Dyadobacter pollutisoli: one gene and its partner. Each later gene encodes a partner of the first gene's protein in a complex. Links are inferred from orthologs where the notes say so. Each region holds a gene or a part of one and is shown in the gene's direction. Other genes may lie near its edges.

The links.
Region 2: the proteins of pheS (region 1) and pheT are in contact, whole or in part, in a crystal structure (PDB 6P24), measured with the Escherichia coli proteins. The link is inferred for Dyadobacter pollutisoli from one-to-one orthologs.

The regions. Positions count from the first base shown.
Region 1 is NZ_CP112998.1:4,855,729-4,870,759, forward strand. Bases 8,083-10,949 are described here. They hold pheS (phenylalanine--tRNA ligase subunit alpha), read left to right. Parts: upstream 8,083-8,929; coding sequence 8,930-9,970; downstream 9,971-10,949. Other genes in these bases: ON006_RS19810 (LytR/AlgR family response regulator transcription factor), read right to left, coding at 8,192-8,590; ON006_RS19820 (esterase family protein), read right to left, coding at 10,056-10,787; ON006_RS19825 (circularly permuted type 2 ATP-grasp protein), read right to left, coding at 10,908-10,949. Also shown: ON006_RS19770 (type IX secretion system plug protein), read left to right, coding at 1-1,221; redox-regulated ATPase YchF, read right to left, coding at 1,276-2,376; ON006_RS19780 (DUF3276 family protein), read right to left, coding at 2,537-2,884; ON006_RS19785 (septal ring lytic transglycosylase RlpA family protein), read left to right, coding at 3,122-3,574; ON006_RS19790 (DUF58 domain-containing protein), read left to right, coding at 3,588-4,502; ON006_RS19795 (hypothetical protein), read left to right, coding at 4,556-5,704; DNA repair protein RadA, read right to left, coding at 5,751-7,124; ON006_RS19805 (porin family protein), read left to right, coding at 7,292-8,008; more of ON006_RS19825, read right to left, coding at 10,950-12,338; ON006_RS19830 (DUF5723 family protein), read left to right, coding at 12,690-14,237; peptide-methionine (R)-S-oxide reductase MsrB, read left to right, coding at 14,310-14,705; ON006_RS19840 (penicillin-binding protein 1A), read left to right, coding at 14,785-15,031.
Region 2 is NZ_CP112998.1:656,234-671,420, reverse strand. What follows is about bases 7,867-10,889. They hold pheT (phenylalanine--tRNA ligase subunit beta), read left to right. Parts: upstream 7,867-8,174; coding sequence 8,175-10,604; downstream 10,605-10,889. Other genes in these bases: ON006_RS02915 (hypothetical protein), read left to right, coding at 10,651-10,889; ON006_RS02925 (nuclear transport factor 2 family protein), read left to right, coding at 7,867-8,022. Also shown: ON006_RS02970 (TfoX/Sxy family protein), read right to left, coding at 1-92; ON006_RS02965 (xanthine dehydrogenase family protein molybdopterin-binding subunit), read right to left, coding at 113-2,275; ON006_RS02960 ((2Fe-2S)-binding protein), read right to left, coding at 2,314-2,805; ON006_RS02955 (DinB family protein), read right to left, coding at 2,900-3,412; ON006_RS02950 (DUF819 family protein), read left to right, coding at 3,581-4,810; ON006_RS02945 (molybdopterin-dependent oxidoreductase), read left to right, coding at 4,822-5,514; ON006_RS02940 (MBL fold metallo-hydrolase), read right to left, coding at 5,575-6,336; ON006_RS02935 (response regulator), read right to left, coding at 6,344-6,721; ON006_RS02930 (DUF1684 domain-containing protein), read left to right, coding at 6,907-7,566; more of ON006_RS02925, read left to right, coding at 7,648-7,866; more of ON006_RS02915, read left to right, coding at 10,890-10,995; cell division protein ZapA, read left to right, coding at 10,992-11,303; rny (ribonuclease Y), read left to right, coding at 11,425-12,996; ON006_RS02900 (P-loop NTPase family protein), read left to right, coding at 13,012-14,547; recombinase RecA, read right to left, coding at 14,618-15,187.

The DNA.
Region 1 (15,031 bases):
CAAAATCTGCGTCTGGAAGATTTTATATATAATGAAAAAATCAGGACCGTGCTGTTGTATCCAGCCCTGGAAAATCCGGAAAATCCTACGCGGTTGCTTACCCCACCCATAAAACCTTTGAATGGCACGTCTCCCCTAGTTCTTGAATTTGATGATCTATCAGGACAGTTTGAGGGCTACCGTGCCAAAATAGTGCATTGCAATGCCGATTGGAGCAAATCAAATCTGAATGACATTGAATTTACATTTGAATTCAATGAGTATCCCATCAATTCCTACGAGCAGTCGTTCAGTACCAAGGTGCCGTACTTTCACTACCGCTTGGAACTTCCGAGACTGAAACTTTCCGGTAATTATGTGGTGTATGTGTACTCAGACCGCGACAGAAAACCAGTCCTGAGCCGCAGATTTATGCTTTATGAAAACAGGGTGAACATCAACGCGCAGGCCAGATTTTCGCAAGGTATTCAGCAACAATTCAGCGATCAGCAGATTGATTTTACGGTCGACTATAAAGGTTATCCGCTCAATGCTCCGCAAACTGATTTAAAAGTCGTTCTGCGAAAAAATTTTCGCTTTGATCAACTCAAAACGGGATTCAAGCCGACCAATGTTAAACCTTTTGATCAGGTGCTCGAATACACTTTTTTCGATCTTGAAAACACCTTTCCGGGAGGCAATGAGTTCAGGTATTTCGATAGCAGGACATTGTCGGCAAGAGGGTATGGTATTAATGAAATGGAAAGATCTGATGAATTTACCCGGCTGCTTTTATTCCCTGACAAGGCGAGGGTAGGCTCTTACATTCAAATTGATGATTTCAATGGCCAGTACATTGTGGATCAGCGGGAGTCCGGTCGCGGGAGTATCGAGGCAGATTACACGCCGGTATTATTTACCCTACGGTCGGAAGAAGAACCTGGTGCCACATTCTATGTCAATGGTGCATTTAATTTATGGCAGCTCAATGATCGAAATCGCATGACCTACAATGCCATTGCAAAGGCCTACGAGGCAGAGATTATGATTAAACAGGGTGTCATCAATTACAATTATACAATGGTAAATGGTGCCGGCAAAAAACCCGATGAGGCCTACATTGAAGGCAATTACGGAGCTACCGAGAATGATTACGACATCCTGATTTACCACCGCCCACCTGCCGGAAGATCAGATCTGCTTGTGGGTTACCGGACCGTCGAATGGAACAGAAGGCGCTAAAAAAAGGAGCGACTTATCCGGTCGCTCCTTAATCTTATATTCTTCCGGAAAGATTTACACGTTAAATCGGAAGTGCATAATATCACCATCCGCAACTACATATTCTTTTCCTTCCACTGCCATTTTGCCAACTTCCTTCACGCCAGCTTCCGTTTTATACTGCTCATAATCAGCAATTTTAATAACCTCCGCACGAATGAATCCTTTTTCAAAATCACTATGGATCACACCAGCCGCCTGAGGCGCTTTCCAGCCTTTTACGATTGTCCAGGCGCGGACTTCCTTCACTCCTGCGGTGAAATAAGTGATCAGATTGAGAAGTGCATAAGAAGCTTTGATCAGCTTGCTCAGTCCTGATTCTTTCAGACCATACTCTCCTAAAAACATTTCATGCTCCTCAGGATCCTCGATCTCTGAAATCTGGGATTCGATAGCCGCGCAAAGTACAATTACATCCGCCCCTTCGTGTTTTACTGCTTCACGCAATTTTTCAGAATATTCATTGCCAGAAAGCATTGAACCTTCGTCCACATTGGCAACATAAAGAACCGGCTTTGCTGTCAGCAACTGCAAGTCACCGATTACAGCTTCCTTCGTTTCTTCATCAATCACGACACTACGGGCATTTTTGCCTTCTTCCAGCGTCGATTTATATTTTTTCAGCCATTCCAGTTCGGCTTTTGCTTTTGCATCACCAGCACGCGCACCTTTTTCTGTTTTCTGAATCTTCTTTTCAACAGATTCGAGATCTTTCATTTGTAACTCAATGTCGATGATCTCTTTATCAAAAACAGGATCTACACGTCCTTCCACGTGAACCACGTTTTCGTCCTGAAAACAGCGAACTACGTGAACAATTGCGTCCACCTCACGAATGTTAGCAAGAAATTTATTTCCTAAGCCTGCTCCCTGGCTGGCACCTTTCACAAGGCCTGCGATATCCACAAACTCAATGATAGTAGGTATTACCTTTTGAGGTTTTACCAAACCGGTAAGTACGTCCAGACGTTCATCTGGAACTGTTACCACACCCACATTGGGCTCTATCGTACAGAAAGGATAATTGGCAGCTTCGGCTTTGCCGGTAGAAATGGCATTAAAAAGAGTGGATTTCCCTACGTTTGGCAATCCCACGATCCCACATTGAAGACTCATATTTGATTGGTATGCAGTTAATAGCAGGCAATTCCCGTGCAAAAGTGCAAAGAACACCTGTCTGCTGAATGATATTTTTTGCAAAATTACCATTTAGCGAGTACAAAAACCAAAAGCCTTCGTAAATGATTGCGAAGGCTTTTATCTTAATGTAAATTTCTTAATCCCACTTAAGGTCAGACTCTCCTACTACATCCACCTCATCGGCTTTGGTCTCAAACTGGGAGAAGTCAACTTCCGGCATCAACTCTGTCTTCACGTGATCCACCGCATCTTTCAAAGCATCTACGAACTTATCGAAGTCTTCTTTGTATAAAAACATTTTATGTTTTTCATACGTGAACCCGTCTCCCTGCGGATGACGACGGCTCTCTGTGATGGTAAGATAATAATCGTTGGATCGCGTTGAGCGAACATCGAAGAAGTAAGTCCGTTTTCCTGCCCTGACCCTTTTGGAGTAGATTTGCTCTCTGTCTTCCACTATGTTTAGTTTTAAATAGGTTTTCAAACGCTAAAATATAAAGTTTATTGCTGCTAACAAAAAAACCGGGACATATTAGCGATTTGTTAGCATTGGGCTTCTTTTTTACAAACAATTTGCACTTTAACGTCAACTTTTGTTCGTTTTTATAATTTTTCTATTACTTTTGAAATTCGTGGGTTTCCATTTTTACCGGATTCTCTTAGCGAATGAATATGAAATAGGGCTTTATTACCTTATTATGTTTCACCTAAATCCAGAGATATGACTTATCATCGGATTCTGATTCTCATCATGTTAGCTTTCGCCACGCAACCAGACACCTTCGCTCAGGTTAAGCTTGGCAAAACAGAAACCGGAAATGCTTCTTACTATTCCACCAGGTTTCACGGCAGAAAGACCTCTTTCGGCGAAGTACATAAAAGTACAGAACTGATTGCAGCGCACAGAAGTTATCCGCTTAATACGATGCTTGAAGTAACGAATCTTGAAAATGATGAAAAAGTAATCGTCAGGGTTAATGACCGCGGCCCATTCTCCAGAAACCGCGTGGTAGATTTAAGTAAAGAAGCGGCCAGGCTTTTAGGTATCATTGCAAAAGGCGTGGCCAATGTGTCAATCAGAGTTGTTGGAATGGAGGGAATGGTCTTGCTGGGTTCCAGCGAAGAAATTGACCCCAAATCCGGAAAAGTAATATCGATGCGAACCAAGAGATAATTTTCAGGGATAAATGAGTAACCGACAACTGGATCTGGCAAAAGTAAGGGAGTTCGGTAACCTGGAATTTCTTGCCAAACAACTGGTTGAAGGTTTTATTACTGGTCTGCACAAGTCGCCTTTCCACGGCTTTTCGGTCGAGTTTGCGGAACATCAGCTCTACAATACCGGAGAATCCACCCGAAATATAGATTGGAAGGTTTTTGCCAAAACGGATCGCCTTTATGTGAAACGTTACGAGGAAGAAACCAACCTCCGCTGCCATATCCTCCTGGATACCTCTTCTTCCATGTACTATCCGGAAGAAAACTTTGGCAAAATGACTTTTAGCGTCATGGCGGCTGCCAGCCTCACCTACCTTCTGCAGCGACAAAAAGATGCAGTAAGCTTATGTACATTCTCCGAAAGCATTGAAATACAGACTGCGGTCAAATCGACGCCATCGCATGTTCATAAGATCATGCTGGAACTGGAAAACCAGTTGCAGGCTAAGAGGCCTCTCTTAAAAACATCTGTTTCAGAAGTACTCCACCAAATTGCCGAAAAGATTCATAAGCGTTCGCTGGTTGTCATTTTCAGCGACATGTTTGATAACCTGGAAGAGGCCGAGAAGATTTTTTCAGCTCTACAGCATTTGCGACATAATCTGCATGAAGTACTGTTATTCCATGTGACCGACCGCCGGACTGAAGAAGATTTTGCTTTTGAAAACCGTCCTTACGAATTTATCGATCTCGAAACCGGCGACAGGATAAAGGTTCAGCCTGATCAGGTGCGGGAGTCTTACAAGGAATTTGTAGGCGATTTTTATCAAAAACTGAAACTAAAATGTGGTCAGTATAAGATCGATTTCATAGAAGCCGACATCGCCAAAGGTTTTGACCCCATTCTATTGGCCTATTTAGTAAAACACTCGAAAATGAGGTAATTTTTTAAGAAATTTGATGTGAGATCCCTCTATCAGGCCTCGCACATCACGTTATGAAAAATTGGCTCACGGCTATCTCGCGTCTACTCGTTATCATTATTCTGTTCAATGGCTGCAAATCCGCAGAGAAATCACTTAAAAAAGGAGATTTTGACGATTCGGTATTACGTTCAGCCGATAGGCTAAAAAGCTCTCCCAGCCAATCCTCGTCCATGGAAACGCTCAAACAAGCGTATCCACTTGCCGTCGAGCAGCATTTGAATGACATTAAGCAGTTTCAGTCTTCCGATGATATTTTTAAATGGGAGCCGCAACTAGACACCTACGTTAAACTGAACCGGCTTTTTAATGTTGTTTCGCAATGTCCGGCTTGTATCAAAATAATTGCTCCCAAAAACTTCGAAAAAGAAGAAAAAATCGCTCGCCATAATGCCGCCAATGTAAGGTATAAGGAAGGCTCTGGTTTATTAAAAATAGGTGACCGGGAAAATGCACGGAAGGCTTACGAGCATTTTGAAAAAGTGAATGCTATTCTGCCTGATTTCAATGACGTACAAAAGAAGATGGACCTGTCATATGAAATCGCTTCATTCAAAGTGGTTGTAGAACAGGTACTGGTGACTTCTAAAACCTACCAGCTGAGTAATGAGTACTTTCAGGACCGTGTGAATGAATATCTTCAGACTAACAAAAGGCTGAACAAATTTGTCCGGTTCTATATGCCTAACGAAGCTGCCGAACTGAAACTTCAACCCGATCATGTAATTACTTTGCAGTTCGACGACTTTGTGGTTGGCCAAACCTTGATCGAAAGGAACACTGAAAATCTGATTAGCAAGGACAGCGTCAAAGTTGGGGAAAAGTTTGTTGGACGCTCTAAAATTCCGGTATTTGGGAAGGTGACGGCCAAATTTACTCAAAGTCGTAAAACAGTACTTTCCGCGGGATTACTGGATATGCAAATCACGGATTTCAGGACCAAAAGAATTGTAAATCAGGAAAAATTCAATGGTGAATATAACTGGATGTGCGAATGGGCGAATTTCAATGGGGACGAGCGTGCGCTTACACCCGCCCAACTTCGCAAATGTAAGAGTCAGGAGCTCTTGCCTCCCGACCCTCAACAACTGTTTATTGAATTCAGCAAGCCTATTTATGAGCGTTTGACCAGCAAGCTGCAGACATATTATGCGAAATATTGAAGAAGCTTTCGGCAATCGGCTGTCGGCCGTCCTTTTTTAAAACTCCCTAGTCATTGAGAAACAAAGACATAAAGAGCTGATCCAGGTGTGCGACCGGAATAATCTCTATTTTTGATTTTTTAAGATCCAGACCTTTGCTGTTATATTTTGAGATGTAGATCTTCTTAAATCCCATCTTTTCAGATTCAGAAATCCGGCTTTCAATTCTATTCACGGCCCTCACCTCTCCCCCTAAACCCACTTCTGCGGCAAAACAAACGGAAGGTGGAATGAATTTATCCTCATAGGACGAGACAAGCGACGCTACGACGGCCAAGTCAATGGCTGGGTCTTCCACTTTCAAACCCCCGGCAACATTCAAAAACACATCCTGGACACCTAGCCTGAAACCTCCCCTTTTTTCCAAAACTGCCAGTAACATCTGCAAACGCTTTGCGTCAAAGCCTGTGCTGCTCCGTTGAGGTGTTCCATAGTTAGCTACACTCACTAATGATTGCATTTCTATTAGCAGCGGACGGTTTCCTTCCATCATTGACCCTATCGCGATGCCACTCACCGGTTCGTCGCGTTGCGAAATCAGGATTTCGGAAGGATTACTCACCTGCCGCAGACCAGTTCCGTGCATTTCGTAGATACCAAGTTCCGAAGTACTCCCAAATCGGTTTTTAATGGTCCTCAAAATCCGGTATGTATTGTGCCGGTCACCCTCGAACTGCAAAACGGTATCTACCATATGCTCCAATACCTTGGGACCGGCCAGTGAACCATCCTTTGTAATGTGCCCGATCAGAAACACGGGTACGCCCATCTCCTTAGCGTATTTCATAAATTCCGCCGTACATTCCCTGACTTGCGACACGCTGCCTGCGCCAGACTCAATGTAGGTGGACTGCATGGTCTGGATAGAATCGATAATGAGGATTTCCGGCTGAAAGTCCTCTATCTGGCGGAAGATGTTCTGAGTATGCGTTTCTGTAAGGATAAAGCAATTATCACTTTTGGCAGACATTCTTTCAGCACGCATCTTGATCTGCTGTTCCGACTCCTCACCTGAAACATATAGTACCTTTTTGTTAGAAAGAGTAAGCCCGATTTGCAGCATTAATGTTGATTTCCCAATTCCTGGCTCTCCTCCGATCAGCACCAAAGAGCCCTGAACAACTCCACCGCCCAAAACGCGGTTAAGTTCCTCATCCAGTGTCTTGATCCTCGGCTCATTTTCGTATTCAATCTCAGCGATAGCCCTCGGCCGGCTTGCCAGGTTGACTGCCTTCCAGGTTACCGCTGTTTTTTTATCTTCTTTTTCAATAACTTCCTGGACAAAAGTATTCCACTCACCGCATGAGGGGCACCTGCCCACCCATTTGGGTGAATTATACCCACATTCCTGACAAAAGTATGCTGTTTTGGCTTTGGCCATAAGGAGAAAAGTCTAATTTGTATTCGCTTATACACTAACAGTATTGGGTTGATAAATATCCAAATATTAGTACGTTTCGACCATAAAATCAAAAAAAATATAGGTAAGGTATAGTTTTTTATCTTTTGGCGTTATTATCCGGTTTTACTTAAAAAATTATATTATCCATGAACATCCTGACAAAAGTAGCTTGTATGTGCATGTTATGCATTTTTGCATTGACATCAGTGCAGGCGCAGAAAAAAGGTTTTGCGTTCGGTATCAAGGGTGGTGTGAATTTGTCGCGCCTGACCATGGGAGATGTATTTACAACACGTTATGACGACAATGGCAATCCTTACCTCGGGTATGATGGTAAGGAAGTGAGGGACAATCTTAAACAAAGTTTTAAAACCAGAACAGGAGCGGTAGGAGGAATTTATGCAAGATTTGGGCGTACATTTTTTATTCAGCCAGAAGTACTGGTCTCTACCAAAGGCGGTTCTTTTCAGATTATTCAGACAAATGAGCAGCAGCCAGTAACCAAAACGGTAGATATCAAGTACAGCAATATCGATGTTCCTTTGTTAGTTGGTTTCAAAGGTGGGCCAATAAGAATTCTTGCCGGCCCGGTCACTTCTTTTCGAATTGGAGATAACCAGAGATTGCGGGATGCCTTCAAATATTACACTTCCGATCTGAACAATGCTATGTCTCAGGCAACATTCGGATACCAGCTCGGTGCCGGGCTTGACTTAGGCAGTTTTAGTTTAGATGTTAGAAAAGAGGGTTCATTTACCAATCTCGCTTCTTTTCAGGTAAATGGCCAACCGGCGGGCGGAGATGCATCAGTAAAGCAAAAGATCAGTTCGTGGCAGGTTACGTTGGGATTGAAGTTGTTTTGAATTAATGAGTGAATGCTCAATTGAATTTTATTCACTCATTCGCTCATCGCACCGGCGACCCGGTCAAAATTCACTCATTGAAATTGCCTAAAAACAAAACAAGCAGCCTTCGATCGAGCGATGGCTGCTGTTTTTATGAATAACCCACTAATTTAATTCACCAAAGTTTTTGCGCTGCAATGACTAAGCGCTGATACGTAGATTTGTGTGATCCAGAAAACCTGTGATCTCTTTGATTTTCCTACGTGATACTACTACTTCTTTGCCGCAAGACAATTTCAACATGCGGTCATCTTCCAGGCGCTCCACTACGTAGTCGGCGTTTACAAGATATGATTTATGAACGCGCATGAAATTATTATTCAATTGCTCAGCTAACGATTTCAATGTTTTTGAAACCAAATATTTCTTTCCGGTATTTGTATAAATGAAAGTGTAGTTTCCTTCCCCTTCTAAAAACGTGATGACATCGGGAGTGAGGAAAATAGTTCTGCCCATGGACTGAACCGAGATAGAAGTGCGACTGTCACTGTAAGTTCTTTCTGACAGGTTGGGGCGAGTAAAGCTTGCAAAAGTTTTCATGGTAACTACGACTAATAATGTGATGATTTGTTGAACCAAAATTAGCACATAGCGTAGTCTCAGAAAAATACGTAGAACTACGTACATTATTTCAACTGATTGAAAATCAACACGTTATTTTTAAACTTTAAATCAAAAGACGTAACTGACCTTAGTAAAATGCGTAATTTTACCTATATCCAAAATAGGCCTTCGCATCGAAATATTTGCTTTGGTGACCGTATTGGACACTTTTGAGCACCTAGGAGCAGCTAACTTTAATTATCTTTGCAAGTATTTTACGGTACCATTTGCACATTTTGACCCGGTACCGATCTGATTTTTTAACACAAAAAGTTTATGAGTACCGAACGGGTAAAGGAATTAGTCGCTGAAATTGAACAAAGCTCGGTTGAAAATAAGGAGCAGCTGGAAGCGTTCAGGCTAAAATATATCAGTAAAAAAGGGGTTGTTACCGAGCTGTTCGACGGCTTGAAAAACATTCCACAGGAAGACAGACGCGCTGTAGGCCAGGAATTAAACATCCTGAAAAATCTAGCCCAAAACCGTTTTCAGGAATTTTCGGCTATTGTAGAAAATGCTGCCGACAACAATCCGGAAATGTTGATCGATCTGACCCTGCCTGTTACGCCCAATCTGCAAGGCAGCTTGCATCCGCTTACCATTGTACGCAGGAGAATTATCGAGATTTTCGAACGAATGGGATTCAATGTTTCCTATGGTCCGGAAATAGAAAAGGACTGGTACAATTTCAGCGCTTTGAATTTTGCAGATAACCACCCGGCCCGCGAAATGCAGGACACCTTCTTTATATCCAAAAGTGAAGGAGAAGTAAAAGATGATGTTTTGCTTCGTACGCATACATCCAACGTACAGGTACGGCTGATGGAAAAACAAAAACTACCGATCAGGTCCATTATGCCTGGAAGAGTATTTCGCAACGAAGCTATTTCAGCCCGTGCGCACTGTGTTTTCCACCAGGTAGAGGGTTTGTATGTTGATAAAAATGTGAGTTTCAAAGATCTTAAAGATACATTATACCACTTTGCAAAAGAGATGTTCGGCAAGGATTCAAAAATCCGTTTACGTCCATCTTACTTTCCTTTTACAGAACCCAGCGCCGAAATTGACGTAACCTGTTTCATATGTGGTGGTAAAGGCTGCAATGTATGCAAGTACAGTGGCTGGGTGGAAATCGCCGGTTCGGGAATGGTAGATCCTAATGTATTGGAGAATTGTGGAATTGATAGCCACGAATATACCGGTTTCGCATTTGGAATGGGTATCGAACGCATCACCATGCTTCGTTACGGAATCAATGATCTCCGGTTATTTACAGAAAACGATGTAAGGTTCCTGCGACAATTCGAAGGCGCCTGATCTGATCGTTGTTATAAAACTAAAAGCTCCATATTTGACCCAAAAAAGGCGAAATACGGAGCTTTTATCATTTAACGGTCAATCTTTAAAATCTGGTTTCTATATAATAAGGTAACATTCTTTTCCATGCCCACCAGTCGTGGGGAATGTCGGGCCCCCAAATATCCAGCTCGTGCGGGACACTTTTAGAATTCAATATCGCTGAAATTTGTCTCGAATACTCCGGTACCTCATATGCTCCCGAACCTGTCACGAAATGAATGTGGCGACTATCTCTATACATCGAAAGATGCCACTCTGCTTTGAGTTGTGGCAAATAATGTACTGGCGAGTTGAAATACACATTATCATCATAATATCCGTCCGTGTACACGCTCAGGTCGTAACATCCGCTCATCGCGATCACACCATGAATGTAGTCGGGGTGTTTGAAAAACAGATTTGCCGCATGCATTGCCCCGAAGGACGCACCACTGGCAATGATCTCGTTGTTTTGGCTGGTGGTGTCTTTAATGAATGGCACCACTTCTTTGATTACGTAGTCATTGAACAGTTGATGTCTTACAGCTTTGTCATAGCCATGCATGTGCGGATTAAGCCAGCTCTCGGCATTAATGCTATTGATGCAATAAACCTTTACCTTCCCGGAATTGATATACGGACTGATACTGTCAATCAGCCCGTTTTGCTCGTATTCAAGATAGTCTGATGCCGCGGTCGGAATCAGTAAAAGTGCGAATCCATAATGTCCGTAGACCGCAACCTCCATATTTTTATTCAGCGCCGGACTAAACCAACCGGTTACTTCACGTTGCATTGCTTTGTCATTTTAGTTGCTGTTGTTGATTAATAAACCCAGGCATGTCCAATATTGGTTTACTCTAAATATTAATAAACCGTTATCATCAACAGCCTGCCAGCAACTGTTAATGACAACTTAATACAAAACCCAGGTGTCCTTTCCGCCACCGCCCTGCGATGAGTTCACTACAAGAGAACCTTTCCGCAACGCAACGCGCGTCAAACCACCCGGAATCACACTAATATCGTCTCCATATAGAATGTATGGACGTAAATCCACGTGTCTTCCCTCCGCATGACCTTCTACCATACAAGGTACTCTTGACAATGAAATAGTAGGTTGCGCAATGTAATTTCTAGGATTATCCCTTATTTTTTCGCGAAACAGCTCATGCTCTTCTTCGGTGGCTTTGGGCCCAATCAGCATTCCATAGCCGCCCGCTTCATTCGCTTCCTTCACCACAAGCTGCGCGATGTTTTCAATCACGTAATTAAAATCTTCTTCCTCTCCGCATATGTAGGTTTTTACATTAGGAATGATTGCTTCCTCACCCAGGTAATATTTAATGATACGCGGTACATATGCGTACACCACTTTATCATCGGCAACGCCAGTACCAGGCGCATTTGCTAATGCTACTCTCCCTTTTTTATAAACCTCAAAAATCCCCGGAATACCAATCAGCGAATCAGGATTAAATGCTTCCGGATCCATAAATGTGTCATCGATACGGCGATAAATCACATCCACGATCTGCAATCCATTGGTCGTGCGCATTTTCACATACCCGTCTGAAACCACCAGATCACGCGCGTCCACGAGTTCTACACCCATTTGTTGGGCAAGATATGAATGTTCAAAATAGGCCGAATTATAGATCCCTGGCGTCAGTACGGCCACGGTCGGATTTGGCCTGTCGGCCAGGTGTTGCAACATTTGAAGCAACCTGGTCGGATAATCGGAAACAGGGCGAACACCGGTACGCGCCAGTACATCCGGGAAAATCTGCTTGGACAACTCTCTGTTTTCCAACATATAAGACACTCCCGACGGACAACGCAGGTTATCTTCCAAAACCATAAAAGTACCGTCATCACCCTTGATCAAGTCAGTACCGGTAATGTGGCACCAGATTCCTTTTGGCGGTTTCAGTCCAATGCAAGGCTTCAAAAAGCATTTACTTGATTCTATCAGTTCGCGCGGTACTACGCCGTCGTTGAGAATATTCTGTTCGTTATAGACATCGTCGATAAACATGTTCAATGCCTTAATACGCTGTTTGAGGCCAGTTTCCAGCCATTCCCACTCAGCATTTGATAGTACGCGTGGAATAATGTCAATCGGCATAATTCGTTCGGTACCTTCCCCCTCAGAATAAACATTGAAAGTGATACCCATAGAAAGCAAAGCACGTTCAGTAGCAAGCTGCCGGTTGGTCAGATCTTCATTTGTAAGGTTTTCAAATTTGTTCTTTAAATGCTCATAACCAGGACGTATTTCTCCTTCCTCAGTGAACATTTCATCGAAGAAATTTTCGCTTTGATAATTTGAAAATGAAAAATTCATACAATACAAAATTTGAATAAGTCTATATCTATAATTTACAGAACAATATATGGTCAATGTTTCACTTTACAAAACAATTATCTATTGCCCGGTATCATTAATTCTGTAATTAAATTATAAATATTACCCCATCCCTTTCGTTTACACTTATCAGCAAGACTTTAAACAATTGACTGACACCTTCAAAACGGGCACATTTCAAAAGCATTCATTGATAAATATTAAAATCATGCCGCTGGTTTGGGTACAATATTATTTTCCCAATCAATAAACATTCGTTGCAAGTCCGTGTACTTACCCTTTTATTTGCACCCTGATATGAATTTCTCATATCGAACGTTTTAAGTCACTATGCGCAAAAGTTGGTTGCTTATACTCGCTGTGTTCCTCGGATTGCCCCATTCGGGTCTGTCTCAGCATATGCCGGGAGTCTCAATGGGTAATTTTGCAGGTACTAATGCGCTTTATCATAATCCTGCATTTGTTGCCGACAGCCGTTATAACTTGTATGTCAACCTGGTAGGCACCCAGTTTTATACCGCCAACAATCACGTCAAATACGAAGCTCCCTACTCATTTCTAAGTTTGATCACCAATACTGTTTCGGACGAGTACCGCAACGAAAGGGGCGTACTGCAGTTTCCCCGCTCCTACCTGGGCGAGAAACTAAATGGCAACAAAAAATACCTCAATGCCGGCGGTGACACGCGCTTGCCCTCGGTCATGTTCAATATGTTCAAAGGCAAAATTGGTGTAGGTATTTCCACAAGGGTAAGGTACATTCTCAATACCACCGGCGTAACGGAGCCACTCGCACGGCTGATCAGTAAAACCACACGGCTGGAAGAATTACAGGGCCCTCTTTTTGAAAACCAATCAGGGCAGCTGCATTTAAATGGCCTCGGAGAAGTGGCTTTTACGGTTGGGGGCACCGTTTTCGACAATGAAACCGATTTCCTGAAAGTGGGTGTGACCGTGAAAAGGCTCATTGGATTGTACAATGCCCACGCAATTATCGAGGCTTCTTCTTACGACATTCGTCCTGACGAAACCTGGGAAAACAAACGGCAGTACATTAATGTCAATGAAATTAATGTACGGTACGCGATGACCCGTGACGAAGGTTTTCAAAACGTTAAACCATCACCAGCCTGGCTGATAGGCGGTGCACCTCCGGGCAGCGGCTGGGGTTTTGATCTGGGTGCGGTTTACGAATATCGGCCCGATATCAACAAATATACCTACACCGAAAAAGGGATACGCAAGCGCGATGCCTCCAAAACCAAATATCTGTATCGTATTGCAGCGTCATTGACTGACATTGGAAGGGTACATTTCAAAAACCCTGCTTACGTATTGCAGCAAGAAATACATACTACAAACAAAGAGCTACGCTACGACGCTTTCCAAAAGCTGAAGGGCTCCGAAGGTATATTCAATGCGATCAATACCTCACTGGACGGCGGCCAACCGATGGCACCCAACTTTTACTCCGTTCTACCCATGGCATTCCAGGCCAGTGTTGATTATAATGTTAAACCCAATGTTTACGTAAGCGGTTTGTGGGTTCAAAACCTAATCTCGCAAAGTGCATTCGGCATGAAAGCAGAATCGTACATTGCAGTCACCCCACGCTATGAACACAAATGGTATGAAATTTCGGTTCCCCTATCATTGATGAACCGCTATCGATCTCCGGCTATAGGCCTTGTGGGTCGTGCGGGACCATTATGGATCGGAACTGACCACCTGACGGGCTTGCTGAACATTGGTAATCCAAAAGCATTTAACCTGTATTTCGGCATTTCCGGCGGACTTTTTCGTCGTCCTCCGGAGTCCCAAAATCAATGCTGGCCACCGGAAGATTCCTGGTTGAGGCGCATTTTTACTAAACGATAATATATTCTCAAACGTTAATAATGGATATGGTATAGTTTTCTTGAAGCTACCAATATCTAAAAATCTGAAAAAATGAGAGAAATAGAGAAAACCAAGGAAGAGTGGCAGCAGGAACTCACTGGACAACAATGCTTTGTCCTTTTTGAAAAGGGAACAGAAAGACCTTTTTCACATCCTTATAATGACAACAAAGAAGAAGGAACTTATGTATGCGCTGCATGCGGAACCCCTTTGTTCGATTCTGAGGCTAAATATGACTCAGGATCAGGCTGGCCAAGTTTCTTTCGGCCGATAGCATCAGGCAATGTGGAGGAGATCGTGGACAAAAGCCACGGCATGACACGTACGGAAGTAGTTTGCAGAACTTGCGGCGGTCATTTGGGGCACGTGTTCAACGACGGGCCAAAACCAACAGGACTAAGATATTGCATGAACGGTGCCGCATTGAAATTCCACAAAGCCGAATAGAATATTTTCGCAAAAGCCGGACCTGGTCATAAGTGTCCGGCTTTTCTTATCTTTGAATTCTTACGAACCTTAACGTTTGATGGAAGTTATCAGATCGTTTTTTAATAAAATAAAAGCCATGTTTCAATTCGTTGGAACACAGCTAGCAACACTCATCAACCGTACTGCTTACAAGCTGACTTCTCTGTTTACAGGCAAGAAACGTGCTGACGATATGTTCCACTCTTACCGTCAGAATAAAAAATCTATCCGGGGCTGGTGGGAAGAAAAAGTAGATGTAAATGCCGCGTATTATCGCCCGGTAGTGCTGATCTGGAAAACATTTG
Region 2 (15,187 bases), 4.2 Mb from region 1 along the record:
CCAAGTCCCTGGAACATGGTTTTTTCCGCCACATCTGCCTGATCGATCAATGCTTCCCGGATCCGGTTAGCCAGCTTTTCATCATAAGCCATACACGCAGCAATGATTTGATTTAGGCCAGATTAGTAATGTTAAAGGGTAGTTTGCGCAGCCTTTTTCCGGTAGCAGCAAAAACCGCGTTGCCCAGTGCAGGTGCCACCGGTGGTAATCCCGGCTCCCCTACTCCTCCCGGAACAGCCCCGCTATCGACGATATACACCTCCATGGCCGGCGTTTCATTGAGTCTGAGCACATTGTACTGATGGTAGTTACTCTGGTCGCAAACGCCATTGGTAAAGGTAATACCGTCCTTAATGGCGGCCGTGATCCCCATGACGATATTGCCTTCCGTCTGCGCTTTGACATTATCGGGATTCACATAATGACCGCAGTCAATAACGGAGATCACCTTATCGATCTTAACGCCCTGCCCGCTTTTGGAAACCGTGATACAGCAAGCTGATATACTGCCAAATGACTTAAAGACAGCGATGCCTTTACCAGTGCCCTCAGGAAGTTTTTCATCCCAATTCGCTTTTTCAGCCAGGGTTTCGAGCACTTTTTTGAAACGGTCGTCCGGCAGTATTTCCAACCGGGCCTTCAATGGGTCCTTTTTGGCAAGATGCGCCAGCTCGTCAATGAAACATTCCTGACCCCAGCCGAAATTGGAAGCATATACCGAGCGCCACCAGACCACGGGAATATCCGTCTTCACATGCGTCCAGCTCACTTTTGAGGCCGAACTGAAATGATATTTATTGTTACCGGTACTGATCTCTTCGCTCAGCCAGGGATCTGCTTCATCGTCTTTTAATCCCTTGAAGACCTGGCTCACAATCGACTCCCCGATCGCATGATGGTGATAGCCCGTGATTTTACCGTCTTCCACAAAACCCTGCAAGTGACTCAGCATTCCTGGGCGATAAGGCCCCTGTGTAATGTCATCCTCCCGCGTCCAGATCACCTTAACGGGCTTTTTAAGCTCCCTTGAAATGTGGCACGCTTCCAGAAGAAAATCGTGGTAAGCCTTCCGGCCGAAGGCTCCTCCGAGCAGCGTCACATTGATTTTCACCTGCTCAGGCTTAATCTTTAAATAGCCGCAGACGTCACGAAGCGCCCAGTCAGGCCCCTGCACAGGCGCCCAAATTTCCACCGAGCCATCCTCTTTCACATGCACTACGGCATTTTCCGGCTCAATCGGGGCGTGCGCCAGAAAAGGCGTTTCGTACTGCGCTTGCAGCTTATCCTTAGCTGCTGCGTATTTGGCGGTAAAGTCACCTTTTTCCTCGAAATTGATGCCTTCTTTTTGGGCGGCCTCATAAGTTTGGGCAAAATAGCTGGCGGTAGTCAATGATTTTTCATAACCTGCATTGTCCCATTGTACACGCAGGGCTTTTTTCCCTTTCAAAGCAGCCCACCAGTTGGTAGCCACCACCGCTACCGCCTCTGAGCTGCGGTGGGGCATCGTACGCTCGGTTTTGATGATTTGCAAAACCCCTTTTATTTTTTTGGCCTCCGAGTCATCAATGGAAACCACTTTACCGTGTATAGCAGGTGAATGCAGAATGCTGGCATAAACCATCCCTTCAATGTCCACGTCAATTCCGTAAACGGCCTTGCCATTGACGCGCTCGGGGACGTCAAGTCTTTTATTGTATTTGCCAATGATCTTGAAATCCTTTGCCTCCTTTAACTTGGGGTCTTTGGGGATTTCCAGTTTGGAAGCATCGTCGGCCAGCTCACCATATGTCAGGCTTTTGCCGGTTGCCTTGTGGAGTATCTTTCCATCTTCGGCGGTGCATTCGCTCACCTGAACATTCCATTTTTTTGCGGCGGCGCTCGTCAGCATTTCCCGGGCCGCTGCCCCGGCTTTCCGGATCGGCATCCAAAGCTCCCTGACCGAGCTGCTTCCCCCGGAAGTCTGGCTGCCGTACTTACCCATACCGTCACTCTGAACGATCAGGACTTTTTCAAGGCTTACTTCCAGCTCTTCGGCCAGAAGTGACGGAACAGCCTGGGTAGAACCCTGTCCCATGTCCGGGCGCGGATTGACCAATGTAATGTTGCCGGCGGTATCAATGATGATAAAGGGATTGATTTCCAGCCTCAAAATAGCGGGCGTGATTTTTTTCAGAGCCGCATCCCTGGTAAATCCTGAAATGCCCAGTGCCAGCCCAAATGTGGCCAGGCCCGAGGCTTTGATAAAATCGCGGCGTGAGGTTTGTATATTTTCCAATGTCTTCTGGGGCTAAGGTTTGATGATCACTTCGTAAACTACCTTTTTCCAATTCCGCTTTCCGAAACCTTCATTTCTCCCGCAGCACGGTGAATGGCCTTCCGGATCCGGTCGTAAGTACCGCAGCGGCAAAGGTTTCCGCTCATCGCAGCGTCAATATCCGCGTCGGTCGGATCGGGATTCGCTTTCAGTAAAGCCACGGCAGACATAATCTGTCCGGACTGGCAGTAGCCACATTGAGGAACCTGCTCTTCGATCCAGGCATTCTGGATGATATGCATTTTGCCGTCCCCGATTCCTTCGATGGTCGTGATCTTATCATTTTTTCCGATGCTGGACACAGGCGTCTGGCAGGCGCGGGTGGGCTGCCCGTTCAAGTGCACCGTGCAGGCACCGCACAAGGCCATTCCGCAACCAAATTTCGTCCCTTTCAACCCCACAAAATCCCGTACTACCCAAAGCAAAGGCATATCAGGCTCGACATCGACCTTTACCCTTTTGCCATTTACCAATAAGTTATAATTCGCCATAGTATGAAGGTGATCAAATATTGAAGTGAGCTTGATGATCAATCATGAAAAATATCGTAAAAATCCCACAATTACAATCCTTTTGGGATCATAGTCAGGGTTTCAAAAAAATCAGTTGTCCAAGGTGATATGCCTCGTGGTTGGTCCTGTTGATCAAAATGTTAAGCTTGTTGCGATGCGGCTCTTTGGCGAAATTCTCCTCGGAAATCGCGCTGTGTTTGGTAAACCACTCATCGGCCGACATTTCATTGAAATAAGCCGTAAGTGTTTTGTTTAATTCTACCCAGTTGCCTCTTAATTCTGCTACCGATGGGATTTGCGCGGTTATATCATCGGGATTTTTGACAAAAGGTGTTTCCAGGTCAGGAAATAGCCTTTCTCCCAGTCCCAGCAGCGGAATTATTCCGTCATTGACTGCAATCATGTGGCCCAGCAGGTAGACGGCCCTGTTTTTTCCCGCAGCCACAGGCAATAACATTTGCTCATCCGACAAGTTGTCGATCAGGCCATTGAATCTTTGATTTTGCAGCTCCCAGTTGGAAACTACCATTTTGATAAATAATTGCCTGTCGGCCGTAGCTGATTTTGTTTCTTCTGAGATGATCATGGTTCTAGGTTTTTTCAAGGATAACAACTTAGCAGCCCACATGGATCGCCAGTCTCGAGAAATTTTTTAAAAGATAAGAAATGATCACATTGGCGGCTGATGGCTATTTTAACCAAAAACAAAGCTATTTTTACCCATTAACCACTTGCTGACCCTGAATCTGAGATAATGATTACAAACGACGCGGTCGTACTGGGCCTTTTGATGCTCATTCTTGCAGCTATCTTCTATACTGCGTCCCTTTCGCGGTGGAAAAAATTCTACAGAGTCATTCCTCCGCTGCTGCTTTGCTACTTTATTCCCGGCCTGCTTAATTCCTTTGGCATTGTCAATGGGGCTACTTCTCAGCTTTATCCGGTGGTATCCAAATATTTTCTGCCGGCATGTCTGGTGCTTTTCACCATTGGAATGGACTGGAAATCCCTGGCCAGTCTTGGCCCGAAAGCACTCCTGGCGATGCTCGCAGGTACGGCAGGTGTCATGATTGGCGGCCCGGTTGCACTATGGATCGTGGGACTGGTAAGCCCCCAAACCGTGGCGGGCCAGGGAGCGGACGCCGTCTGGCGGGGGCTGGCGACCATTGCAGGAAGCTGGATCGGGGGTGGCGCCAATCAAACCGCATTACGGGAAGTGTTTCATCCCAGCGACGCATTGTTCTCACAAATGGTCGCTGTGGACGTACTGGTCGCCGAGCTTTGGATGGCCGCGCTGATCTACGGAGCAGGGATGGCTTCCAAAATCGACCAGCTACTTGGCGCCGACAGCAGCCAGGTGCAGCAGCTAAAGGAGCATCTGGACTCAGATCAAATGGCCAATGAAAAGACACCTGCCATGCGCGATTACATTTTTCTGGCTGCTGCCGGCTTCGGAGCGACAGGTGCGGCGCATGGGCTGGCCGAAATCATTACGCCATACCTATCCGAAAACTATCCTGCTCTTGCCAAATATAGCCTTACTTCTAACTTTTTCTGGGTCATTACCATCGCTACATTGATCGGTATCGCACTCTCTGTCACCCCGGTGCGCAAACTGGAATACTTGGGGGCTTCCAAACTGGGATCGGTGTTTTTATATGTGCTCATTGCTACCATCGGCATGCAGATGGATTTGGGAGCAGTTGCCGGCAACCCCGGCCTTTTTGCCATTGGGCTGATCTGGATCAGCATTCACGGCATCATTTTGATTTTGGTGTGTAAATGGCTTAAAATACCATTCTTTTTTCTGGCCGTGGGAAGTCAGGCCAATGTGGGCGGCTCGGCCTCGGCATCTGTGGTAGCAGCGGCTTTTCACCCTTCATTGGCACCAGTTGGCGTTTTACTCGCTATATTAGGGTATGCAATCGGTACCTATGGCGGTTACCTGACGGCTTTAATGATGCAATGGGTCAGCGCAGGTTAATTTTTTGAAACATGGAAGAAAAAAGCAAATTAGACAAAATCGTGGAGGCGCGCATGAAGCTGAAAGCCCGCTTTGAAGATCAAATGGCAGGTACGCCCTCCGTTTCGGATCCAAAACCGATGGGTAGTGGTCAAATTAACCGCCATGGCATGCCCAAACTGCCCGTCGGGCAAATCCAAACCAATAAATGGCCGGTACTGGATTTGGGTTTCAAGCCTGATATTTCGCATCAGAAATGGAAGTTGGTCATCGATGGCCAGGTAGAATCCCCCGTTACATTAACCTGGGATGATTTCATGGCGCTGCCGCAAACCGAGGATACCAGCGACTTTCACTGTGTTACCACCTGGTCGCGAATGGATGTTCCCTGGAAAGGGGTCCGCCTGGCTGATCTTGCCGCGTTGGTGCTACCCAAGTCTTCGGCGACACATATATTATGTTACGGCTATGATAAATACACGACCAATCTCTCGTTGGAGGAAGCATTAAAAGAAGATGTAATGCTGGTTCACACGGCAGACAACAAACCCCTGGAACGTGATCATGGCGGGCCGGTCAGGATGATCACCCCCCAGCTTTATGCATGGAAAGGCAGCAAATGGATCAGCCGGATCGAGTTTTTGTCTTCCAATGAACTGGGATTCTGGGAATTGAGAGGCTATTCCAATACAGCCTATCCCTGGCGCAATGACCGGTATAGCTAGGAAGGAAGACTTGGTAAGTCTTGGAGACGGGGTCGCACAGACTTGCCAAGTCTCGCGTTTCTAAAAATCAAGCATCAGCCCGTCGTAGGCCAGCTTGACGTGCGGCGGCAATTCGCTTTCAACGGCTGCATGCAGGCCGAGCTTGTGGCTGATATGGGTCAGATAAGCCTGGGGCACATTCAATTTGTCGATCAGCTCCAGCGCCTGCGAAAGCGTAAAATGAGACAAATGCGGCTCTTTTTGCAGGGTATCTAAGACCAGTACCTGCGAGCCTATTATTTTCTGCTGCTCTTCTTCGGAGATAAAATTAGCATCGGTAATGTAGGTGAAGTCCCCGATCCGGTAGCCGTAAACAGCCAGCTTGTGATGCATGACTTCGATAGGAATGAACCGGACTCCTTCGATCTCAAAGGGACGGTTTTCAATCGGGTGCAGCTCGAAATGCGGGACGCCCGGATAGCGTTTTTCAGAAAAAGCGTAGGCAAATTCGCTCCGGATCTGGTTGAGCACTTCCAGTCTGCCATACAAGGGCATATCCTTTTGCTGACGATGGTTAAATGCGCGGATGTCGTCCAGGCCGGCGGTGTGGTCTTTGTGCTGGTGTGTAAAAATCGCAGCATCAAGCTCTTTCACATTGGCCCTCAACATTTGCTGACGAAAATCGGGGCCGGTATCTATGACAAAGGATTTGCCGTTGGCCTGTATCCAAACGGAAGTCCGTAAACGCTTATCATGCTGATCATTAGAACGGCAAACGGCACACTCGCAGGCAATAACGGGTATTCCCTGCGAGGTGCCGGTTCCTAAAAATGTAATCCTCATCAGGTTTTTATTCTGTCAAATGCGCAACCACTTCAACCAAGCGGTCAAAATTTAACGGTTTCATCAACGCATCATCAAATCCTGCTTCTTTGAAATCTTCCTCAGAGTAATTCTTGGCATTACCTGTTATGGCCACAATCGGTGTTTTGGCTTTCTTCTCGTTTGGCAACTTACGAATGCTTCTTGCGCACTCCATTCCATCCATCACAGGCATATTGATATCCAGCAAAATGATATCGAAATCTTCTTTTTCAAGGAGTTGCAATACTTGTTCTCCATTTTTCACCGAAGTGATCTCGTAATGTTGAAATTCCAGAATCTTCCTTGCCAGATTTTGAATCACTGAACTGTCTTCGGCAATGAGTACTCGTTTTGTGTATGACATATGATGGGTCAGGTATTGTGTTTAATAATTTGCCAGGTCAATTTAGGTATATTTCAACCAACATCGCAAACAGCCCGGGTGTGAAGTTTCAAAATTATCATAAAAAAGTAAATAAACATCCTATACTTTTTCAAAGCTGCCTTTCGGGTGTAAGTTTGTAATCCGTTTACAATCATAGACCCGGTATGTTCAAAAATAAAGTAATCCGATACAGCACGATCGCGATGGTCATCGCAATCCTGGCATATTTTGTAGCAGAAAATTTCACTGGCCTCAGCGCGGGCTCTTCCGCCGAAGATTTGATCGCGGCCAGCCCTGAAAAGTATAAAACCAAGATCCAGCAGGAGCGCGCCGCCAAAGATGAACAGTTCAAAACCACCGAGGACTCCCCCATTGCCGACAAAGCCAGCTTTCACGGGTTGCATTACTTTGAGCCGGATCTGACATTTCGCATTAAAGCCAATATCTCCCCTTACATGAAGGAGGATAAGGAGGTGATAGTCAAATATACGGACGGTACTTCTGAAAAATACGAAAAATACGGCTATGCCAATTTTACCGTCGGTGGTAAGCCTCAAAAGCTGCTGCTGCTAAAAAATGAAAGCGTGATCTCGGTTCTGTTCAGGGACGCAACCAGCGGTAAAGAAACCTATGGCGGCGGGCGTTACCTGGATTATCCGCTTTCAGAAATCAAGAATAATGTCATCGTTCTGGACTTTAACAAGGCCTATAATCCTTACTGCGTATACCAGTCCAGCTATGCATGTCCTGTCCCACCGGCCGAGAACACGCTCACAGTACCCATCCAGGCCGGCGAGCTGACCGAATCTGCTGTGCATGAGTGAGATTTAACAAAATATTTATGTTAAACCTGAAACTTGTGGCTTGGAAATATCTAAATTTCCATTCAAATAAAACAACACGTCATGACAACGACTGAAATTGCAGAACGCCTGGTAGCCCTATGCCGCGAGAACCAATATGAGCAGGCGCAAAAGGAATTATATTCAGATGATGCCCTCAGCATCGAACCGGAAGGATCTCCCGGAGAAACCATTGTGCAGGGACTCGATAAGATTGTCCAGAAAGGAAATCACTTTCAGGACATGATTGAGCAGTTTCATGGCCAGGAGCTTTCCGACCCCGTTGTAGCGGGTAACTATTTCTCCATTAGCCTGACGATGGATATCACCTTCAAAGGAATGGGTAGAATTCCGATGGAAGAAATTGCATTGTATAAAGTCGCTGACGGGAAGATTGTTAGTGAGCAATTCTTCTATGAGGTAGCGCCTGCACAATAATTTATTCTGCAATCAAAGAGGGCAATAGCCGGGTCTTTTGACCTGGCTATTTTCTTTTGCAGCACATACATCTCAAACTTAAATCGTTAATTTTGCGGTAAAGGCGCTCTGTTTGGATACAGCACCCTTCAAATTTTATTTAAAGCATTCGCATGAAGATCTCTTATAAGTGGCTTAAGGAATTAATTGAAATCACAGAAACGCCGGAAGAAATCGGCAGGCTCTTAACAGCAACCGGACTTGAAGTAGAAAGCATTGAAGAGATCGAATCCATAAAAGGTGGTTTGCAGGGGGTGGTGATCGGCCAGGTGCTGACTTGTGAAAAACATCCCGAAGCCGACCGCTTAAGTCTAACCACCGTTGATGCAGGAGGTGAAAACCCACTTTCCATTGTCTGCGGGGCGCCTAATGTGGCAGCCGGCCAGAAGGTAATCGTGGCCACTGTGGGAGCGATGCTCCACCCTACCGGCAGTGATCAGCCATTGGTTTTGAAAAAGTCAAAAATAAGGGGCGCACTTTCCGAAGGAATGATCTGCGCGGAAGATGAACTGGGCTTGGGCAGCTCACACGACGGCATCCTGGTACTGGACACCACATTACCCAACGGAACACCTGCCAGCGAATATTTTGGAATTTCATCTGACTACTTGATTGAAATAGGGCTCACCCCCAACCGCGCCGACGCTGCTTCCCATTATGGTGTGGCGCGCGATCTGAAAGCGGTACTGGGCCGCCCGGTCACATTGCCTTCCGTTGAGGAGTTTGCTGTCGCTAGCCAACAGCTTCCGATCACGGTTGAAGTAAAAAATCAGGATGCATGCCCGCGCTATACCGGACTGACGATTTCAGGGATCAAAGTGGGAGAATCTCCCCAGTGGCTGAAAGATCGTCTGCAGACAATCGGTATCCGCGCCATTAACAACATTGTAGACATCACCAATTATGTATGTCACGAGCTGGGCCAGCCCATGCATGCGTTTGACGCTGAAAAAGTCATTGGCAACAAAGTGGTCGTTACCACGGTCGCTGACGGGACACCATTCATTACACTAGACGGGGTGGAGCGAAAAATCTCGGGCTCTGATCTGATGATCTGCAATGCAGGAAGCAATGGCGTTCCTGAGCCTATGTGTATTGCCGGCGTTTTTGGCGGGCTCACTTCGGGGGTTACTAGTGATACGACTTCGATATTTCTTGAATCCGCTTATTTTTCTCCGGCCTGGGTACGCAAGACTGCGCAGCGCTTCACATTGAAAACTGATTCGTCGTTCCGTTTTGAGCGCGGTACGGATCCCAATATGCCCCTTTTTGCATTGAAAAGAGCCGCATTACTGATTCAGGAAATCGCGGGAGGAACTGTTTCTTCTGAAATCACCGACATTTATCCGCAGCCGGTAGAGGACTTCCGGGTTGCGATGAGCTACAAGCATATTAACCGGCTGATTGGAAAAACGCTGGATAAAACACTGATCAAAAGCATTCTGGAAAGCCTGGACATTCAGGTTGCTGACGAAAACGAATCCTCGTTTACGGCCATCGTAGCTCCTTACCGCGTCGATGTGCAGAGAGAGGCTGATGTCATTGAGGAAATCCTGCGCATTTACGGATTTGGTCAGGTAGAGCTTTCAGAAACGCTCAGCTCGGATTTTCTTTCTGATTTCCCGGTCAATGATCCGGAAAAATTAAAACTGCGCGTGGCCGAATTGCTGGTAGCAAATGGTTTCAATGAAATGATCAACAATTCATTGACCAAACCCGAATATCAGGTCTTGATGAGCGAAAGTCTGGCTGGCAATCCTGTCAAAATCCTCAATTACCTCAGCGAAGATCTGTCTGTGATGCGCCAGACGCTGCTTTTCTCGGGGCTTGAAGTGATTGCCTACAACAGCAACCGCCGCCAGAAGGACCTGAAAGTTTTTGAATTTGGCAATACCTACCACCAGATCAACGAAAAATATGTCGAAAAGGAAAGGTTGGCTGTTTTCGTAACCGGTAACATTGCGCAGGAAAGCTGGTTTGAAAAATCCCGCGAAACGGTATTCCATGACCTGGCTGCCTTTGTCAATAAGGTCTTAACCGCAGTCAAAATCAGGGAAGTTGAAAAACAACAGGCTGATCCTGCTATTTTCAAACAAGGGCTTACTTTGTTATCTAACCGCAAACCGGTGGTTTCATTTGGTTTGCTCAATGCTGCATTATCTAAAAAACTCGACGTGAAAGCGCCCGTTTATTTTGCCGACTTTGATTGGGAGTACATGCTTCGCCAGTACAATGCGGCCGTTGAATACAAAGAGGTTTCCAAATTCCCCGAAGTGCGTCGTGACCTGTCGGTGGTAGTCAACAAGAAGGTCACTTTTGAAGAGCTTCGCCAGATTGCTTACAAAACAGAGCGGCAACTGCTGCGTTCGGTCAATGTGTTTGACGTGTATGAAGGTGCTAACCTGGAAGGTAAAAAGTCCTATTCGATCAGCTTCATTTTGCAGGATGACCAGCAGACATTGACCGACAAAGTGATCGACAAATCCATGCAGCGGCTGATGGCGGCTTATGAGCGGGAGTTTGAGGCACTCATCAGGAAATGATTAGATTTTGAATTTTTGCTTGGATGGATATTTTTAAGGTTAGCAAATGGAAAGGAGCATTGAACGTATCATTGAACACAAGTTATCCGACCTTGAAAAAAAGCTCGAGATACTGATCAATACAAAAGAGAAACTAACCTGGTCAATATCAGAGCTCCAACGTGAAAATGCGGAGCTCCGGGTGTCCAATATCCAACTCAAGGAAGAAGCGAAAGAAATAAAGAAAAAATACACTACTTTGGAAAAAGACTTTAATAAGTCTAAAAGTTTCGCTAAAATTGTCACTAGTAAACTGACACCAACGAGCGGAATCGCCGAACTGAAAGACTCAGTTGAAAGATATATACAAGAGATCGATAAGTGCATTGAATTGCTTGAAGATACCTTATGAAAAAAAATAGCATACCCACTCCGGACGTTTCTGTCTTTATAAAACTGCTGGACAGAGGTTTCAAACTGAGTGTTCCGGCAGATCAGGAGAAATTCTACAGGGACGGGTATGAGGTGTTCATGCAACGCGTGCAGCAGCATAAATTAAAAGGAAAAGTATACGGTGACATCGAAGCAATTGCACTGACCTCCATCGAATGCCTGGTAGCATTGCAGAGGAATCAGCAGCAAATGGACAATCTGGTGATGGCTTTTAAAGGCAGAGTGGAAAAGCTGGACGAAACAATTACCAGCGCTCTGGAGAGCTAAGCGATTTACACCCCTAACCTTTGATTTATACTGAAATCTTCTAAATAACTTTCAATTCTTCATTTTCGGCATTTTAACGCGGGGTAGTCGGTCAAACCAACTATATATAACCATCATTGAAATGTCAAATTATTTAGTTTTCATCGTCGTCCTGTCCGATATCATCGCCGTTGGGGTGGGTATTTTTGCAGGCAAATACATTTTTCAGAGGTCATTCGACCTAAAGGAAAAGGAAGCCCAGGAACGTGCCGCTGAAATTCTCCGAAATGCCGAAAGTGCCGCTGAAAACATCAAAAAGGACCGTATACTAGAAGCGAAAGAAAAATATCTCCGTCTTAAATCTGAATTTGAAGAGGATGCCAATAAAAAACGTGTCATTCTTCAGACCAATGAACAAAAGCTTAAACAACGCGAGCAGAGCCTGAATCAAACCATCGAGCAAAATAAGCGTCGTGAAAATGAGCTTGAAACGCTAAAAAATAACCTGAACCAACAGGTAGAGCTGGCTACCAAACGCCGCGAAGAAGCTGAAAAGTCATTGCAGCAGCAGGTTACCCAGCTCGAAAAAATTGCCAATCTTACCGCAGACCAGGCGCGCGAGCAGCTCGTAGACGCGCTGAAAGCCGAGGCAGATACCAGGGCAGGATCCTATGTAAAGAGCGCCATGGAAGAAGCCCGTCTTACTGCTACCAAAGAAGCCAAAAAGATCGTTATCGAGACTATCCAGCGTACTGCCGCAGAACACGCCATTGAAAACTGCGTATCGGTATTCAACATTGAAAACGACGACATCAAAGGTAAAATCATTGGTCGGGAAGGACGCAATATTCGCGCATTGGAAGCTGCTACTGGTGTTGAGATCATTGTCGATGATACCCCCGAAGCGATCGTAATATCTGGTTTTGATCCTGTTCGCAGGGAGATCGCCAGACTTTCGCTGCACCGCCTGGTGCAGGACGGAAGGATCCACCCGGCAAGAATTGAAGAAGTGGTAGCCAAAACCCGCAAGAACATTGATGATGAAATCGTCGAAATCGGCGAAAGGACTGTCATTGATATGGGCATTCACGGATTACACCCTGAGCTTGTTAAAATGATCGGCCGCATGCGTTTCCGTTCATCATACGGGCAGAACCTGCTGCAACACTCACGCGAGGTCGCCAAGCTTTGCGCCACGATGGCATCCGAGCTTGGACTGAACACCAAACTGGCCAAAAGAGCCGGGCTGCTGCACGATATTGGTAAGGTTTGGCCGGAAGAATCCGATTTGCCACACGCTATCCTGGGTATGGAGCTTGCCAAGAAATACAAGGAAAATCCGGAAGTATGCAATGCCATCGGTGCTCACCATGACGAGATCGAAATGACCAGCATTCTTTCGCCTATCATCCAGGTTTGTGATGCGATTTCGGGCTCACGTCCGGGCGCGCGCCGTGAGATGATGGAATCCTATATTCAGCGTTTGCGTGATCTTGAAAACATGGCACTCTCCTTTGACGGCGTTGAAAAATGCTATGCAATTCAGGCAGGCCGTGAGCTTCGGGTGATTATCGACGCTGACAATGTTTCAGACGAAAAAGCAGGAATGCTCTCCTTTGATATTTCGCAGAAGATTGAAAAAGAAATGCAATATCCCGGACAAATTAAAATTACAGTGATCCGTGAAATGCGCTCAGTGGCGTATGCGCGTTAACCTAGCTACAAATACATGACTTACTCACAGCTTAGCAGTTCACAACGATTGGGTATCCATACGCTCGGTGAACTGAAAAAAGCAGGTTATCAGCCACGTTCCATTAAACAGGAGTTAAGAGATAATCTGATTACCAAAATCAGGAATAAAGAAAATATTTTTCCAGGAATATGGGGTTACGAGGAAACGGTCATACCCGATGTTGAGCGGGCGATCCTTTCGATGCACAACATCAATTTTCTGGGACTACGCGGTCAGGCCAAAACACGCATTGCGCGGATGATGGTAAGCCTGCTGGACGAGTACATTCCCTACATCAAGAATTCGGAGCTGCACGATGATCCCTTGCAGCCATTATCCCGGTTTGCCAAAGACCAGGTAGCTGACCATGGCGAGCAGACTGAAATCGAATGGCTGCACCGCGACGAGCGTTACACCGAGAAGCTGGCGACGCCCGACGTTTCCGTAGCAGATTTGATCGGGGATGTAGACCCGATTAAAGCCGCGACATTGAAATTGCCTTATTCGGATGAGCGTGTGATCCATTTCGGGCTCATACCCCGTTCTCACCGTGGTATTTTCGTCATCAATGAGCTGCCCGATTTGCAGGCACGTATCCAGGTGGCGCTGTTCAATATCTTACAGGAAGGCGATATACAGATCCGTGGTTTCAAGCTGCGCTTGCCGCTGGACATCCAGTTTGTATTTACGGCCAATCCGGAGGATTATACCAATCGCGGCAGCATTGTGACGCCTTTGAAGGACCGTATCGAAAGCCAGATTGTTACCCACTATCCCAAGACCATTGAAACGGGCAAGAAAATTACCGAGCAGGAAGCAGTCGTTAAAGCCGAACAAAAGGAAATTGTATCGGTCTTTGAGCTAGCCAAAACACTCATCGAGCAGATTGCTTTTGAGGCCCGGGAGAGTGAATATGTAGACAGTAAAAGCGGTGTTTCGGCCCGTTTGACTATTTCTGCCTATGAGTCCCTTTTAAGTACTGCCGAACGACGCGCGCTCATCAATGCAGAAACGACTACCCACGTGCGCATTTCCGATCTTTATGGCGTAGTTTCGGCGATCTGCGGAAAAGTGGAGCTGGTCTATGAAGGGGAAGTCGAGGGACCGGTAATCGTGGCTCAAAACCTGATAGGAAAAGCGATACGTACCCAATTCCTGAGCTTTTTCCCGGATCCTGAAAAAAGCAAAAAAAGCAAGATCAATCCCTATGCCAAAGTAATCGAATGGTTTGGCGCTGGCAATGAAATGGAAATGCCAGCTGATATGACAGACCGCGAATACATCGCGCGGCTGAAAACCATTGATGGCCTGGATGATTTTGTAGATATGCTCAGCGCCTATTCCAGCACAGAGGAGAAGCTTTTCATGATGGAATTCGCATTGCACGGCATGGCCGAGTTTTCATTGATTGGAAAACAATCCCTGGATCAGGGGATGAAATTTCAGGACCTTGTCAGCAGTATGTTCTCCGGGCCGGGAGAGGACGATTATGATTTCGACGAGGACGACGATGACCGGAAGCCTTTCTAAAATAATATACCCATAAAAAATGCCCTGTTTTCAGCAGGGCATTTTCATTATACATCAATACGAGCTCCAATTATAACGGAGCGCCTTCGTCGACCACATTCGGCTCGCTGGTATCAATCAATGAATCAGGATCATTGTTGACTTTGCCACGAACTTTGGCTTCCAGCTCTTCCATCAACTCAGGATTATCTTTAAGCAAGGCTTTAACCGCATCACGGCCTTGACCCAAACGGTTGCCATCATAGCTAAACCAGGAACCGGCTTTTTTAATGATTTCCAGCTCAACACCCAGGTCGATGATCTCTCCCACTTTGGAAATTCCCTCGCCGTACATGATATCAAATTCAACTACTTTGAAAGGTGGCGCTACTTTGTTTTTCACCACTTTCACGCGCGTGCGGTTACCCAGGATCTGATCGGCGCTTTCCTTGATCTGCCCCACACGGCGAATATCCAGACGAACAGATGCGTAATATTTAAGGGCGTTACCGCCGGTAGTCGTTTCAGGGTTACCGAACATCACACCGATCTTCTCACGAAGCTGGTTGATGAAGATACAGCAGCATCCTGTTTTGTTGATCACACCGGTAAGCTTACGGAGTGCTTGTGACATCAAACGCGCCTGCAGACCCATTTTGCT